2 regions of the Paenibacillus sp. 23TSA30-6 genome follow, and region 1 is predicted to be linked to the other one. Evidence: riboswitches for the same ligand, from Rfam matches in the RefSeq annotation. Region 1 holds a riboswitch; the other holds the start of a gene.

The links. A riboswitch is a leader RNA that binds a small molecule or an ion and turns the genes downstream of it on or off. The one in region 1 is predicted to bind FMN.
Region 2: it holds a riboswitch for FMN, as region 1 does, so the genes downstream of both, E0698_RS01455 (DMT family transporter) here and ribE (riboflavin synthase) in region 1, are expected to answer to the same signal.

Annotation. Positions count from the first base shown of each region.
Region 1 covers NZ_SLTL01000004.1:168,247-177,124, reverse strand. Annotated here, with positions in the region: gene E0698_RS05390 (spore germination protein) at 1-203, shown strand, start outside; gene lysA (diaminopimelate decarboxylase) at 314-1,681, shown strand; gene E0698_RS05380 (peptidylprolyl isomerase) at 1,843-2,277, shown strand; gene E0698_RS05375 (2-oxoacid:acceptor oxidoreductase family protein) at 2,526-3,539, shown strand; gene E0698_RS05370 (thiamine pyrophosphate-dependent enzyme) at 3,539-5,827, shown strand; gene E0698_RS05365 (IDEAL domain-containing protein) at 6,048-6,515, shown strand; FMN riboswitch at 6,583-6,756, shown strand; gene ribE (riboflavin synthase) at 7,092-7,757, shown strand; gene ribB (3,4-dihydroxy-2-butanone-4-phosphate synthase) at 7,786-8,478, shown strand; gene ribH (6,7-dimethyl-8-ribityllumazine synthase) at 8,507-8,878, shown strand, end outside.
Region 2 covers NZ_SLTL01000001.1:278,615-287,492, reverse strand. Annotated here, with positions in the region: gene E0698_RS26535 (hypothetical protein) at 1-150, opposite strand, end outside; gene E0698_RS01480 (M57 family metalloprotease) at 167-727, opposite strand; gene E0698_RS01475 (response regulator transcription factor) at 2,100-2,807, shown strand; gene E0698_RS01470 (sensor histidine kinase) at 2,809-3,753, shown strand; gene E0698_RS01465 (ABC transporter ATP-binding protein) at 3,848-4,771, shown strand; gene E0698_RS01460 (ABC transporter permease) at 4,764-5,459, shown strand; FMN riboswitch at 5,582-5,726, shown strand; gene E0698_RS01455 (DMT family transporter) at 5,899-6,846, shown strand; gene E0698_RS01450 (methyl-accepting chemotaxis protein) at 7,085-8,878, shown strand, end outside.

The sequences.
Region 1 (8,878 bases):
TGACGCTGCACCGGTCATACAATTCTTCCTACCTGTGGCCGTTCATTCCTTTTAATGCCAAGGCGATGGCTTCCATCTTGTTCCGTATGCCTGTACTGAGTTCGACTAACCGTCCGTCATCTAACAAAACGCGGGACAATACACGCATGCCGGGTACGGATGCAAACACGGATTCGAACTCTGGCAACGGGCAGGAACATTAATATAAATGATCTGTATAAAAATCCATTCTTCTTAATGCTTTTTTTGCTATACTGGTGTTAACATTCGATGGAATATGACTTGCTTGTTCCAGAAAGAGAGGCGCCAGAACATGTATTTGCATGGAAGCAGTAAAATTAACAGCACTGGACATTTGGAGATTGGCGGATGCGACACGACCCTTCTGAAGGAGCGTTTTGGAACACCGCTATATATTGTAGATGAACAGTTAGTACGCCAGCGTTGCCGGGAGTTTATAGAAGCTTTTCATGAAACCGGGTTGAAGTTTCAAGTCGCTTATGCAAGCAAAGCATTTTGCGTAATGGCGATGTGTGCTTTGGCTGCAGAAGAAGGGATGTCGCTCGACGTCGTTTCCAGTGGAGAGCTGTTCACCGCACTGCAAGCTGGATTTCCGGCAGAGCGAATCCATTTTCACGGCAACAACAAAACACCGGAAGAAATTGAAATGGCGTTAGATGCGCAAATTGGTTGCTTCGTGGTCGACAGCGAGATGGAGCTGCATTTGCTTCAGGCCCTTGCCTCCGAGCGGAAACAGCAGGTAAATATTTTATTGCGGGTTACACCGGGGGTTGAAGCACATACGCACGAATATATGGCCACAGGCCAAGAGGATTCAAAGTTCGGTTTTGACATTGCGAACGGTACAGCAAGCCATGCGGTGGAGCAGGCTATCAGGCTAGATCATCTGAACCTGCTGGGGGTACATTCCCATATCGGATCGCAAATTTTTGAAGTGAACGGCTTCCAAATGGCTGCCGAACGGGTTGCCGCTTTTTCCAGAGAAATCAAGGAACAGCTTCAGTTTTCTTTCAAGGTTATTAATCTGGGTGGGGGATTTGGCATTCGTTACACAGAAGAGGACACACCACTGAAAATTTCCACCTATGTACAGGCTATCGGCGAAGCGGTAAAAACTCATTTTTCCGGGCTGTATGACGAGCTTCCTGAAATCTGGATTGAACCGGGACGGAGCATTGTAGGCGACTCCGGCACCACCTTGTATACCGTGGGCAGCCTCAAGGATATCCCACAGGTGCGCAAGTATGTCTCGGTTGACGGCGGAATGACGGATAATCCGCGTCCAGCGCTATATCAGGCGAAGTATGAAGCCATGCTGGCTAACCGGGCGCACGATGCGAACGAGGAGACGGTATCCATTGCGGGCAAATGCTGTGAAAGCGGCGATATGCTCATTTGGGATGTGGAGCTGCCGCGTCCGACCAGCGGGGATTTGCTCGCTGTTGCTTCAACCGGAGCCTACAATTATTCCATGGCGAGTAATTATAACCGGATACGTCGACCAGCGGTTGTATTTGTAAACAATGGTGAGGCCGAACTGGTGGTACGCCGGGAAAGCTATGAAGATATCGTTCGGAATGATGTCGTGCCACAGCGTTTGGTTCGTGACCAAGCCAGTTCATCGGTTCATCCCAACGCCAAGATTACGGTTTCTTCCTGATTTTGAATACGTGTGACGAAACAGGCCATTCATCCGGAGTGATATACCGGGGACAATGGTCTCTTTTTTTGGACAAGGCTTTGCTAAGCGCGGCAATTCATAGTAAACTGGAACTTGATGCTATTTAGCTTTCAAAACAGGTTGAAAAGGAGCTACAAACAATGAAAAAAGGTAGAATAGATCTTGAAAACGGCGGTATCGTCGAAATTGATTTTTTTCCAGAAGAAGCGCCAAACACGGTTGCTAACTTTGAAAAGCTGGCAAACAGCGGTTACTACAACGGCTTGAGCTTCCACCGCGTTATTCCAGGCTTTGTTGCCCAAGGTGGTTGTCCTAATGGAACAGGCACAGGCGGCCCTGGCTACACGATCGACTGCGAAACAGCTACGAACACAACGAAGCATGCCAAAGGCGTTCTGTCCATGGCGCATGCAGGCCGTAACACAGGCGGAAGCCAATTCTTCATCTGCTACGCTCCACAGCCGCATTTGGATGGAGTACATACTGTATTTGGTCAAGTGACCAAAGGTATGGAATTCATTGATGCTGTAAAACAAGGCGACAAAATGAAAGAGGTTAAAGTATTTGACGCGTAATATACCGTTAAATGCATGATCTTTTTCTTAACGTTACACCTAAGCCGTTCTGTCTTTGGACAGGGCGGCTTTTTGTTGTCTTTTGTTTGACAGTTTGCTGATTTTCGCATTCACGCAGGTCTTAAAGTGAAGAAGATCACATTCGAAAAGTAAGTGTTGTGATAGCCTTTTCATAAGAATGCATTTTCCATTTTTTTATATGAGTATTCAAGCTTAGTAAGGGTTGCAAAAGAAGGGGGTTTATCACATTGTCTATTTTAACGAGCACAAATCGACTCGGATTTTTTGAAATCCGGCTGGAGTCCATTGGTGGACTCGGCGCTAATCTGGCTGGTAAAATGCTGGCTGAAACCGGGGTGCTTGGTCTGGGGCTGAATGCTTCAAATTTTTCATCATATGGTTCGGAAAAGAAGGGAACCCCGGTCAAAAGCTTTGTCCGTTTTTGTGATCCCGGGGTGGATATCCGCGATCACAGTCCGATTGAGCAACCGCATGTGGTAGGCATTTTCCATGAAACGTTATACAAAACGGTAAATGTCATCAGCGGACTGCCAGCGGATGGGATTGTAGTGGTTAATTCTACACGTCCAGCAGAAGAAATACGGGCTGATTTGGGACTGGTATCCGGTACATTAGCGGTGGTGGATGCGATGGGCATCGCCCTGGAGGAGCGGACCAAGCTGAATACGTCCATGCTGGGTGCGCTGTTCCGCGTCTGTGATTTTTTAGATCCGGAGGCGATGAGATCGGTTATTCGCAGTACTTTTGAAAAGAAAAATCCACAGTTGGTGGAGCCTAATTTGCGTACGTTTAACCGTGGTTTTGAAGAAATGGAACTGCACGTATATCCGGTTACAGATGACGCGCAGGATCGGGTTTTTGAACGTCCGCAGCCTTTACTGGGGTACGAAACGCAGCCATTGGGGGGCGTTATTGCGACTCAGGGGAACAGCATGACGAGAGATGTTAGTGGTTCACGTCAGGGGTATGTGCCTGAATATGAAGCTGATAAATGTACCCATTGTGCCAAGTGTGATTCGATTTGCCCGGATTACTGTTTTGTATGGGAAGAGCAAGCAGACAAACGCGGAAGAATGATTCCATTTTTGCAAGGGATTGATTACCAGTATTGCAAAGGATGTCTGAAATGTGTAGATATTTGCCCATCGGGGGCATTAAGCTCGCGTCGCGAGCAATGGGGATGGGCGGAACAGAATCGAGTTGCCCACCAATTTCCGGTATATGAAGGAGGGCGTGCGTAATGGCAAAACTGGAGGAAGAACTCAAACAGACAGGCGCCGCGCAAGTGACAACGTTCGAATCCGGTAATGAAATGGCAGCTACGGCGGCTGCGCAGATCAATTATCATATGATGGGATATTTCCCGATTACTCCATCTACCGAGGTAGCGCAGTATCTGGATCAGATGAGAACGAGAGGTCAGCATAATATTAAGCTGGTTGCAGCAGACGGAGAACACGGATCGGCAGGGATTTGTTATGGAGCTGCCGCAGCGGGAGCGAGGGTTGTGAACGCCACTAGTTCGCAAGGTTTCCTGTACATGCTGGAGCAGTTACCTGTTCAGTCAGGTACTCGTTTTCCAATGGTTATGAATCTGGTGACACGAGCTGTCAGTGGTCCCCTGGATATTCGCGGGGATCATTCGGACCTGTACTATGGTTTGAATACAGGCTGGGTCATTTTGACGGCAAGTACACCACAGGCTGTGTATGATATGAACATCATGGCACTAAAAATCGCAGAGCATAGCGATGTACGGCTGCCTGTAATGGTTGCATATGACGGTTTTTATACGTCCCATCAAAAACGTAAAGTGCAATATTTTGCCGATGCTGAGACCGTGCGCGGTTTTGTAGGTCCTAACCCGAACTTAAATTATCCGAATATTACGGATTTTGATCATCCTGTTACCGTGGGCGCGCATATGAACGGCGATGACCTGACGAATAATCATGTTCAGCTGTCCGAAGCACTGAAGCTGTCAGAAGGAGTATATGAGCAGGTAGCAGCAGAATATGCCGCTTTATCCGGTCGGGAATACCCGATTTTGGATCTGTATCATATGGAGGATGCTGAGGTCGCGGTATTCCTGTTGAATTCGGCGGCTGAATCGGCCAAGGATGTGGCGGATCAACTCCGCGCGCGCGGGATTAAAGCTGGTGTGATACGTCCGAATATCATCCGACCGTTTCCTGCCGAGCAGCTTCGCGAGGCATTGTGCCATGTCAAGGCGCTGCTGGTGGGTGAACGTGCGGATTCGTACGGCGCCGATGGCGGTAATTTGACGCACGAAATCAAGGCGGCCTTACAGGAGGACCCGCTGAATCGGACACTCGTGTTGAGCCGTATCTTTGGCCTGGGGGGCAAGGATTTTTATGCGGAAGATGCAGAGGCGTTCTTCCAGCTTGCGATTGAGGCGGCAGAGGCCGGACGAGCGGAGAAGCCCTTTGATTATTACGGAATTAATCTGGGTTCACCGGACAAGGTGATGCCGCAAGTTATGCAGCCGCCACGGGGCGATGCGTACCGTACGGGTCTCATTCAGGTTACGCCGGATGAGGTGACCGGGAAGCTCAAGGTCAAGGTACCGCCGCTGCGTTCGCTGACGACCAAACCACGCCGTCTTACGCCGGGTCATGGGGCGTGTCCAGGCTGTGGAGCGCTGTCTGCGCTGGAGCTGTTTTTCAAAGGTATCGAGGGAGATATCGTCGTGCTGTTCCAGACCGGTTGTGTATACGTGGTCACGACAGGTTATCCGTATACATCACACAAACAGCCGATGATCCACAATCTTTTTCAAAACGGGGCCGCTACACTTTCGGGAGCGCTGGAAGCTTACATGGAAATGAAGCGCCGTAATGAAATTGAAATGTCGGACGATCCGACCTTTATCATGATCAGCGGGGACGGTGGGATGGATATTGGTATGGGTTCTGCGATTGGTGCGGCTCTGCGTAATCATAAGCTGATCATGCTGGAATATGATAACGAGGGGTACATGAATACAGGGTCGCAGCAATCATACTCGACTCCGGTCGGCCATATGACGAGCACCTCAGGTGTAGGGAAGATGCAAAAAGGCAAGCAGGGGCATCACAAGGATACGGTGCAAATTATGGCTGCCTGCAATATTCCATATGCCTTCACGGCAGCCGAGAGCCATCCGCAGGATATGCTGCGTAAAGCGGCCAAAGCACAATGGTATGCAAATAACGTGGGGACCGCCTATGGTAAAATCCTGTGCGCCTGCCCGCTGAACTGGAAATCCGAGGATAGACTGGGTACCAGCATTGTGGGAGCTGCTGTGGAGTCTTGCTTCTTCCCGCTGTACGAGATTGAGCAAGGCAGTACGACGATTACGTACAATCCGGAGGACAAGGGAAAACGGATTCCAGCCGCAGAATGGCTCAAATTAATGGGCAAAACAAAACATCTTCTTAAGGAAGAAGCCACGCTGGCTACCTTTGAGCAGGAGATTGAACGCCGATGGAATATTCTGAAAAAGAAACATGAAATTTCGGAGCTATAATCCAGTTTTTTGCATAATACACTTTGAACATTGTTATAAGATGTTGCGGTACCGGTTCGATCAAGATTCTTTGCGCTTGTTGCGCGAAGAATCTTTTTTGTCGTTTATGGGATGAAGCATAAAAAATCAGGTAATGATTTCCGATATAGGAGTGGAGGCCTACGTGAAACATGTTGAATTAGTGCTTTCTCTGAATTTTAAGATGCAATGAGGTGCAGGTATGATTAAGCTGAATACAGTTGAGATAATCGAAATTATAAAGAAGCAAATACCCAAGGTCATGAATATCACGCCAGTGGAATTGAAATTTACGGATGACTTTGGACGGACTTCGCTGGCAGCGACAGATCACAAATTTACGCTGACGAACCAGCACTATTCAGCCAAGGTGATGGATTGTGTGCTGGAAACGCAGGTGCGTCCCATTTTAATGTGCGAGATTATTTATTTTCTGAAATGCGAGTTTATCGACGGGCATGTTGATGTACGGCTGGATTACGATATATGCACGGAGGGTGGCCGCGGACCAACCGCTTCAGCGGTCATTACGTTCGATCATGCTACGCAGCTCGGGATCGAAGAACTGGCCGATCTGATTGATCTGGCGCTTCACATGAATGATAGAGCCTGGTTTGAAGAGCTTTCCAGCCAATATGTCAAAACAAAAGCAGAAGCGTCTATCAGATAACTTGCTTTTTTTAGAAGTCGGTGCTAATATACGTAACAAGTTTAATGCTAATTCAATTGAATAAAGCAAGATCCTTCGGGGCGGGGCGCAATTCCCCACCGGCGGTGATGACGTGTCTGTAAATCGCTTCTGCGATGAACAGCGCGGCTTAGTCCGTGACCCGGATGCTGAGCGATCAGCAGAAGGTGGACCTGGTGCAATTCCGGGACCGACAGTATAGTCTGGATGGGAGAAGGATACGAAGCGCATGTGCATGACATGACATGTGCCGATTTTTAGCATACGTAATGGTACGTACGGCTTATTTCGTTGCAGGTAGCAAACGGAAGATTGCTTGTTCTACAAGCTTTCGTTTTCGCACGCGCTCTGAGCGTATTTAGTTGTATGGTCAGTCATGCTTTCTATTGGCAAACTTATCATTCATGTGGTCTCAGGATGTATATGGACTGCGCTTGTATACTGAAAATTCGACTCTCATCACCCCCCATGACGGATATTATCCGGACTGGGGGGTTTTTGCGCTTACGCCTGATGAATTAGGGATAAACTGAACTTTAGATGGGAAGGAGTGAAGGCATGTTTACCGGATTGGTCGAGGAAGTGGGACGCATTCAGCAGATTTCCAGAAGTGGAGAAGCGATGGTGCTGGGCATTGCGGGTTCTGTGGTATTGGGCGATTTGAAAATAGGAGACAGTGTTTCCGTGAATGGTGTTTGTCTGACCGCAACACAGGTGGGTACTAAGGATTTTAAGGTTGATGTGATGCCTGAAACCTTCCGCAACAGCAATCTGAAAGAGTTGAACTCCGGTAGCCGGGTCAATCTGGAACGGGCTATGGCGGCGAACAACAGGTTCGGAGGGCATATCGTGCAAGGACATGTGGATGGAACGGGCACGATTCGTCGGGTGACATCAGACCAGAATGCGATTGTATACGAAGTTGCACCTACAGATCAGGCAATATTCAAATATATTCTTCTCAAAGGCTCGATTACACTCGACGGCATCAGCTTGACGGTTGCCCAGCGCACAGGAGATACCTTTGCCGTATCTATCATCCCCCATACCTTATCTGAGACGGCCTTGCAGGCCAAACGTGAGGGAGACACCGTCAATATTGAATGCGACATTTTAGGTAAATATGTGGAGCAGCTTTTGAATTACGGAAGATTAGCGGCGACGGAGGAAACGGAGAAAGCTCCTATGAGTCTGGATTATTTGGCGAAACACGGCTTTGCCTGATGCCACAAGAAATAAGGAGGAAAGCGTAATGGAAAGCGGAAGCAGTGAGAGCCATTCAAATATAGTGGCTGACGTAGTGGAATATGGTGTGTTGGAGCAGGAGGTGGAAATTCGTCTGGATTCCATTGAAGAAGCGCTGGAGGATCTAAAAAACGGTAAAGTCGTGATCGTGGTGGATGATGAGCAACGGGAAAACGAAGGCGATTTTATCGCTCTGGCAGAAAAAGCGTCCCCCGAGGTCATTAATTTCATGATTACCGAAGGCCGCGGGTTGGTCTGCGTACCGATTACAGGGCAAAGAGCCGAGGCACTGGAATTGCAACCGATGGTGGAGCAAAATACAGATTTCCACGGCACAGCCTTTACGGTGTCGGTAGATCATAGAGAGACCACAACGGGGATTTCAGCAGCCGAGCGTTCATTGACCGTGCGTGCGCTGACCGACGAAGCAGCCACAGGAAGCGATTTCCGCAAGCCCGGTCACATGTTTCCGCTGATCGCCCGCGATGGGGGTGTTTTGCAGCGTGCGGGTCATACTGAGGCGGCTGTCGATCTGGCCCGACTCTGCGGCTCCAAACCCGCCGGGGTCATTTGCGAAATTATAAAGGAAGATGGGTCCATGGCCCGAGTACCCGATTTGGCAGTGATCGCCAACCGTCATCATTTGAAGCTGATCAGTATTCAGGATTTGATTGATTATCGTCGTCGTATGTCATTGTAAATAATTTAAAAAAGAGAGGTTGATTCATATGGCACGTTTTCTGGAAGGTAATCTCGTATCGGATGGTTTGAAGTATGGTATTGTGGTAGGCCGGTTTAATGAGTTTATTACAAGTAAGCTGTTAAGCGGTGCAATCGATGCGCTTCAACGGCATGGAGCGAAGGAAGATGAGATTGATGTAGCCTGGGTGCCAGGTGCTTTTGAAATTTCACTGATTGCTCAAAAAATGGCTGCAAGCGGTAAATACGATGCCGTTATTACGCTGGGTACGGTGATCCGTGGTTCGACCTCCCATTATGATATCGTCTGCAATGAGGTAGCCAAGGGTGTGGCGGCAAGCAGTCTGAAAACAGGCGTGCCTGTTATTTTCGGTGTAGTAACGACGGAAAACATTGAGCAG
Region 2 (8,878 bases), on a different contig from region 1:
AGGCTCAGGTTTATTCGGTGTCGCTTGTTTTGAGTCTGCAACGATTGGTGCATTATTTGTTGTTGGTTGGAGAGCATCACTTTTTACTAAATACCCAACCACACCCACAATGGCTACGGCAGCTATTGTTGTAACAATATATTTCTTCATTTAATTTACCTCCTTATTAATAAAGATCATTAATACCAAACACATCTTCGCTAGGCTGTGGAGTGTAAATTCCCCAATTATCATAGCGTTGTGGTGTAGTTGGATACATCAAGCATTTACCAAAGTCTTCATCTAGTCCTAAGACATGTCCTAGCTCATGGGCAGCCACTGATTGTGCCTTCTGAGAAGAATAATTTTGGGTGAAGGCAGTATTGAACCAGCTATAGGAACTATAGATATGGTTGCTACTGTCCGCATATGCCTGAGTTCTTCCGTCTGCATCTGTATTGGTTATATGAACAGTTGATAATCTTACTTTCCCGCTACTAGATCCATTGTTTACAAAATGGATACTAGATGTAGCATTATTCCAACTATAAATAGCGCTATTCCATATTTCATTTGCACTTGAGCTTGAATCACGGTAGTATGTTATGTTCTTTGCAACCGAACTTGGCCAAGTTATACCTAAATAGCTATACCTAGCGTCTGCAGAATGTACAGGCAATAGTACCATAGAAAAAATTAAAGAGCCTAATACGATGCCTAAGAAAAATCTTTTTCTTATAATTTCCATAAAAAAGTCCTCCCTCTTTCCTAATAAAGTTAATTTTAACTACACATTCAAGTTAGACGCAATGAATTCAGAAAAAGTTTCCAAATTAATTGAATTTTTTGGATTTTTTTAATTTGAGTGTTTTAAATGTCATAGATAGATTGTTTTTTGATGAATTTTTTATAAGCTACTTAGTGGAACTGGAAGTAGCGTTATTGAGTTCATAATAATGACGGATTAAATATCCAAATTGCAAATCTGTGAGTTTGTCTATCAGCTCTAACAAATCAGCCATTGTAAAACCAGCATAGCCCCCTTCCAAAGAAATGTGGAACCCAATCATAGACGGAGTTGTCTCATAACGTTAGCTTCTATTCAGGCTTAGGAACCATGAACCCTATATCAGGTCGAGTTTCCACATAGTATTATGCACTGACCATGCACACATATGTTATGGCGGCGTCTGCTATTGTATGAAGAACAGCTAACATTATTGGACTGGAGCAGAAAGATTCTGAAAACAAGAACTTGATTGAATTTGGCTGCGAATTAGCAGAATCATAGGACCAGACAGAGTTGTGTTAACGAACCCTATCCCAAGCAAATAGGAAGAAACCGTTTACGTAGAATTGACTTAGCTAAAATACCATCAATTAAGCATTGGTTTGATCCAACGTTTCACTAGGAAGTAAAGCTATTCGGATTCTCTTTAGCTATCAGCACTCCACAGCAGAAAACAATCTTTTATGGAATGTTACAAAAGTAGGACGCTTACCATGATACAGCTGATTTTTTAAGAAATATAGCTAGCCTCAAAACAAGATGCTGGACACAGCATAGCTATTTTGTGGATTTATAAAAAACTAAAAAGTTTATCAGATCATTAGTTCGCCCAGAAGAGTAGTAGTCGGAGACATTCATTACGAAAAGTATCAATTTATAATATAATTATTCGTAAGCATAAAATGGCCTATTTTATGCTTATTTAATCTCATTTATAGATATTACTCACACCAAGCGTTTTTAATCAGACAAGCCAAACGTTCCAATACATCCCATGTTGTGGTTAAAGGCTAGTAGAATCAAGCTTTTCAGTTTTAACAATGTGCTTATTTTTATTACGCCACCAGGGTTTCGAATTTTTTACCCAACCGCAGTCAACTTCTTACCACCTGTCATATACAAAAATGGCTGTATGCCTTGCTTCTCTTAGGTTTTTCAACTTTTCATCGTGTTGGAGGTTGGGAAAAAACAGCCCTTTAACCCTCCTTCGAAAATTCCCCTATTCCAATTCGTTGGATATTTTTTATGGAAATCCACTCCACTGCTCTATATAATTCAGGTACAGTTCGTCACACGAGCTTAATCTAAAAATTAGGGGTGTTCCACACCTATGAACCCACACATACTTCTCATTGAAGATGATACAGCCATTGCCGAGATGCTGCTCAAAGCACTCAGCAAAGAAGGCTACACATTAACCACCGCCTATGACGGGGAAGAAGGGCTGCTTGCCTTTGAACGTCATACCTACGATCTGGTATTGGTGGATCTGATGATGCCGAAGGTCGATGGTATGGAGGTCATCCGTCGAATCCGTACCCACAGCGCTGTGCCGATTCTGATTATGTCAGCCAAGGACAGCGACGTGGATAAAGCGCTTGGACTAGGCTTCGGAGCAGATGATTATATCGCCAAGCCTTTTTCGATGGTAGAAATGACCGCGCGCATACAGTCTGCGATTCGCAGAGCCACTACCTATGCACGCCAGCAACAGCAGGAGGAACAGCCGAAAGCACAGGTCCTGACCTACGGAAATCTGCGCATTGATTTTGATCATTTTATGGTCACCCGCAACGGAATCCAAATTCAGTTAACAGCTAAGGAATCTGATATTCTGAAGCTATTTGTCACCCATCCAAACCGTGTATTTACCAAAGCGCAACTATACGGGTTTATCTGGAAAGAGGATTATATGGGTGACGAAAATGTGATTAACGTCCATATCCGCCGCTTACGTGAGAAAATCGAAGAAGACCCCTCCCACCCGGTTCATATCAAGACCTTATGGGGCATCGGCTACAAATGGGAGAACGGGTGATATGAACATCGAGAGCTTTTCTGAATGGATCGTCGTCCTCATCCTGTCCATCGTTATTGTATGGCTCTGGCGGGAACGGGTGGCCCAAAAGCGCAAAATAAAGGATATCCGAAACGCACTGGAACGAATTGTAACCGTTAATCATGCGGAAAAGCTGCTATATGTCACAGGTGATACCGAGCTGCAAAGGCTCATGACGGAAATTAACCGTTTGCTGGACTTGAATTTGAGAGTGTCTGTGGATTACAACCGAAGCCAAATCGCCATGCGCAAAATGATTTCAAACATTTCCCACGACCTTAAGACCCCGCTTACGGTGGTGCTCGGATATGCCGAGATGCTGGATGCCGACCCGCATATTTTGCTGGAAGAACGTGCAAAGCTGCTATCCAGGATTCATCAGAAGACAAGCGAAGCGATTGAGCTGATCGGAAGCTTTTTTAGCTTGGCGAAGCTGGAGGCTAATGATACGGACATTCCGTTGACCCGGCTGGAGGTGGGAGAGCTGTGCAGACGCAGCATTTTGCAGTTTTATGATCTGCTGACAGCTCAGGGGTTTGCTGTGCATATTGATATCCCGGAGCACCCCATTCATGCCTTGGGGAACGAAGGAGCGATTGGGCGGGTGCTGAACAATCTGATCTCGAATGCGATTCGCTACGGTGCCGATGGTCGGACACTGGGACTGACTCTAACGGAACAGCAGGACACGGTGCGTATAGAGGTATGGGATCGGGGGCAAGGCATACAGGAGCCTGAGCAGGACAAGGTTTTTGAACGTATGTACACGCTTGAGGATTCCCGCAATAAGGCGATACAGGGCAGCGGGCTGGGTCTTACGATTGCCAAACGTCTGGTTGAGACGATGAACGGAGAGATTCATTTGAGCAGCATACCTTATGAGCGGACGGTCTTCTCTTTTACATTGAAAAAAATCAACTATTAATCGAACTTAATAATTTTGTAAGAAACGGGAAAGAAAAATGAACATTTCACCCTTTATGCTTGAATTATCAACAGTATACGAAGGGAGAACACCCATGACTTACATATTACGGACGCATCAACTGACCAAAGCCCTGAAGGGCAACGAAATTGTAACGGGGGTCAGCATGAATGTGCGCCAGGGGGAAACTTATGGCTTTCTCGGTCCCAATGGGGCGGGCAAGACAACGATTATGAAAATGATTACGAACCTGCTCAAGCCGACCTCGGGTGAGATTGAATTGTTCGGTGAAAAATTAACGCCAAAGTCGTACCAACTGCTCGGACGGATGGGCTCGATTATTGAATACCCGATTTTTTATGACAGGCTGACGGCCCGGCAAAATCTCGAACTTCATTGTGAATATATGGGCTATTATAACAAGCAGGCTGTTCGGGATGCACTGGAGCTGGTGAACCTGCGAAACGCAGATGACAAGCCGGTAAAGGATTTCTCACTGGGGATGAAGCAGCGTCTCGGGATCGCCCGAGCAATTGCGACCAAGCCGGAGTTGCTGATTTTGGACGAACCCATTAATGGATTGGACCCGGTGGGGATCAAGGAAATCCGCCAATTATTCCACATGCTGTGCAAGGAATATGGTATGACGATCCTTGTGTCCAGCCACATTTTAGTGGAAATCGAGCAAATTGCCGATACGGTGGGTGTGATTAATCACGGTCGACTGATTGAGGAAGTGTCGATGGAACAGGTGCGGGAAACCAATACGGAATACATCGAATTTACGACCAATGACTGCAAAAAAGCGGCCTACGTCCTCTCCCATCACCTGAATCTGACGAATATCCGGGTGCTGAATGATCAGAATATACGCATTTACGATACAAGTGTACCGCAGAAGCAAATTACGAAAACGCTCATTTTAAATGAGGTAGAGGTGGATTCCATCCACCAAAAAAACAGTACGCTGGAAGACTACTTCGTGCGGCTGTTACATGGAGGTGAACTCCATGCTTAAACTAATGCAACTGGAGCTGAAAAAGTTTCATTTGGCGGGATATATCCGTTCGGCGCTGATTGCCAACGCATGTATTTTTGGCCTGTTCATCATTATTGCGCTGGACAGCCAAAGTGAAGGAGTGCCCGAATTTACACGGTACGCTGAGCTTTTGGACCTCCTGGACTATATGGTCAGAGCCACATTTATTATTTTTGCCTCCGTCCTGCTGTGCCGCTTTATTGTGAGCGAATTTAAGTCCAAGTCGATTAACATCTTGTTCATGTACCCGATTGACCGCAAAAAGCTGATGGTCGCCAAACTCTTGATCGTGTTGCTGTTTACGTTCCTTTCCATTATTTTATCGGAAATCATCATTACGGCAGCCCTTCATCTATTAAATCAGTTCGTCGTTATTGTACCGGATAAGCTTAGCCTCACTATACTAGGACAGCAATCAGTGCGGACACTGATCAATGCGGTTGCAGCAAGCTTTATGGGGCTGGTTCCGCTGTACATGGGGATGCGAAAATACTCGATACCTACCACCATTGTGAGCTCGATCCTGATCGTAGCCCTGCTGTTTTCGAATAATAACGGCGCTACACTTAGCTCCATTGCGCTTGTGCAGATCGGGTTCGCCGCGCTGGGGATGCTCGTAGCTTATGCGGCCATCCGTCGTATCGAGTACAAAGATATTACTTCGTAATATGTAATTTTGTAAAACGCTTTCAAAAAATAAATGAAAACCTTTGTTCAATGTACACATATTTTTCACTGGACTTCATTCTAAAACAGGTATATCCTATAGGAGAAATAAAAAAACGGAATAAGGATCTTCGGGGTAGGGTGTGATTCCCAACCGGCGGTATGGCTCATGGAGCTAAGCCCGCGACTCTGTATCTGGCAACAAGATACGGACTGATTTGGTGAGATGCCAAAGCCGACGGTAAAGTCCGGATGGAAGAAGATCGAAGCATGAACATGCCGCAAAGTGAATGAATGCTGTGTTATTGGTTTTGCAGCAACTTCATTTAACTTGCATAAAGCGGCAAGTTTATTTGATCAACCCCCGTCTTGCATGGCCTATCGCCATGGACGGGGGTTTTTGTGCCACCGGTCCTGTATTCGCAAGGAGCTAATTGAGTATGAGTCAATCATCAACTGTACTAACATCCAAAGATTTTGATCGTAGCTCCCACATGAAAAGCGGTTTTTGGCTAGTCGCGATTGGAGCGGCCTTGTGGGGCGCGGACCCGCTGTTTCGTATTATTTTGCTCAAATCGTTTACCTCTACACAAATTGTGCTGATGGAGCATGTGCTGCTCTTTATCGCCCTGGCACCAGTGCTGTGGAAGCATCGCGAGGAGCTTAAAGCGGTACGGCTTCGTCAGATTTTGGCCATCTTGTTCGTCTCGTGGGGCGGCTCGGCTCTGGCCAGCGTGATTTTCACAATGGCACTTAGCAACGGTGATCTCAATGCAGTGCTGCTGCTCCAGAAGCTTCAACCGTTGGTCGCTATTATTCTGGCCCGCGTTATATTGAAGGAAATGCTGCCGCGTAATTTTGGAATCTTAATTGTCGTGGCTCTGTTCGGGACGTATCTTCTTACCTTCGGCTGGTCGCTCCCCTTCGGACATGTTCATGATTTCATCCACGTCGGCAGTCTGCTTGCACTAGGAGCAGCGGTCCTGTGGGGCGGTTCGACAGTAATGGGAAGCTACTTGCTTCGTTCGATGAAATATGAGACGGTGACCTCCCTGCGCTTCATGGTGGCTCTCCCTCTGCTGATCGTTCTCACCTCTGTGGAGCATGCACCCTGGAATATGCCTGCTGGCACATGGGCGGGCGCAGCCGTGATTATCAATCTGTTGCTGCAGGCGCTGCTCCCTGGTCTTCTCAGCCTGTTACTGTATTACAAGGGCTTGAGTACGACCAAGGCGTCTTATGCCACGATGGCAGAACTAAGCTTCCCGATGGTCGGTGTTGTAATTAACTGGATCGCTTTCCAGCAGATCGTTACGGTAGCGCAATTGACTGGCTTTATGCTTATCTGGATTACACTCTTTATGATTTCTCGTCAGCAAAAAAACTAACAGGTTCAATGTCCGTTACTTACTTCCCAAGCCAAATCGAGAAGATGCTTTGCATCTCCGATTTGGCTTTTTATGTATAAGTATTAATATTTAACATGCTACTTTAGAACTATTTTTAAATAAAAGCGTGTAAAACTAGCAACTATTCCTCTTTTCCCAAAGATTACATCTATAAAATCCTTTGGCTTTTGTCGAATAAAACAATGTAGTGATCATTAGACACAGAGGAGCAAGAACTATGACTAAAGCAAAACAAACGGTTCCATGGTGGAGCAGGTTTCTCAAACAGTTCTATTTAATGCGGACAAAATTGATTGTATCTTTTTTGGCGGTTCTATTGATTCCAAGTGTTCTTATTGGATACTTTTCGTATCAGGGGGCCAAAACCCAGCTTAGCCAGCAGATGGGCAGCTCAATTGATTTCAACCTGTTTTTATTTCGCAGCAACATTAATCAATATGTATCACCTTTAATAAAAGATTTAAATGTATTAGCTACTGAGGTTCAATCCAATACCCTGAATTCCAAGAATGAAGAAATTCAGGCTAAATTTGATGTGATCTTGAAAGCTCATCCCGAGCTGGATGGGGTACTTCTTGGTAATACAAAAGGAGAATATGTTCGTTCACCAAAGAAAGAATCAACGGATTATGATCCCCGTGAAAAAAAATGGTATTCAAATGCGATAGGGTTAAACGGGGAAACAATCATTAGTGCTCCGTCAGTCAGTGCTTCCTCGGGTAATTTAGTGGTCACGTTGTCCAGAAGCTTACCAGATGGTCAAGGAGCTATAGCAATGAACTTGAGTCTGGATAGACTAAGCGAAAGCTTGAAGGAGGTTACGATCGGCAATCGTGGCGGACTGTTTGTGGTTGATGCGAACAGTACAGTTGTGGCGGGTGCTGGAGTAGCCTTTAAGAATACGGGAAAAAAACCGGCAGACTCCATTAAAGGACTACCCGTTATTACCAAGTTAAATGAAGGGGAAATCCAATCATCATCCGCAACGAAAGAAATTCGATTTATGAACAGAGATATGCAATCATTTACACTCGTTGATCCTCTTACGGGATGGAACGTCATCGCCTTGGCAGATCAGGAGGATTATAGCGATTCGGTAGCTCCCATTTTGAGACAAAGCCTAATCGTTATCGCCATATCCACACTGGTTGCTGCTATCATTATTATCCTGATGATTCGCTCGTTCCTGATTCCACTGGGCAAGCTGCAAAATGGAACGCGCGAGGTTCGTGACGGCAACCTTACCGCACGGGTCAATCTGTCCGGCAAGGATGAATTCAGCGAGCTGGCGCAAAATTTTGACCAGATGACACATGCACTGCATACGATGGTTTCCGAGGTCAACCAAACGTCGTCCCGACTCGCGTCCTCCTCCCTGATGATCAAGGAAAGCACAGAGCAAACGACGGAATCCGTACAGCATGTAGCGGAAACGGTTATGGAATCCGCAGAAAATGCGACCACCAGTGCAGAGGCATCCGAACAAACAGCCAATGCCGTCGAGGAAATGGCGAAGGGTGTCAGCACCATTGCGGAATCGGCAAGCTCCATCGTAGATTCAGCAGGACAGACTGAGCATGACGTAGCCAAAGGCAGCCAAATGATCGGCAGCGTACGCACACAGATGGACCGTATTTTGGAAGCTGTGACCCAAACAGCCAGCCTGATGGACGAGCTGTCACAGCTCTCTGACGATGCGAAGCAGATGAATAGTGCGATTGCTGCCATTGCCAAGCAGACCAACCTGCTGTCGCTGAACGCGTCAATCGAAGCCTCCAGAGCAGGCGAAGCCGGGCGTGGATTCGCCGTAGTAGCCATCGAGGTTCGCAAGCTATCGGAGCAATCCAAGGAAAGCGCGGATTCCATCAGCCAAATCATTACACAGATGCTGGATCTGATCCAGCGCTCCACAGCTACGATGAACGGTAATGTTCGTAACCAGGTGGGCGAGGGACTGCGTATTAGCCAAGATGCAGAAGGTGCCTTCACGAATATTGAGCGCTCCACATCT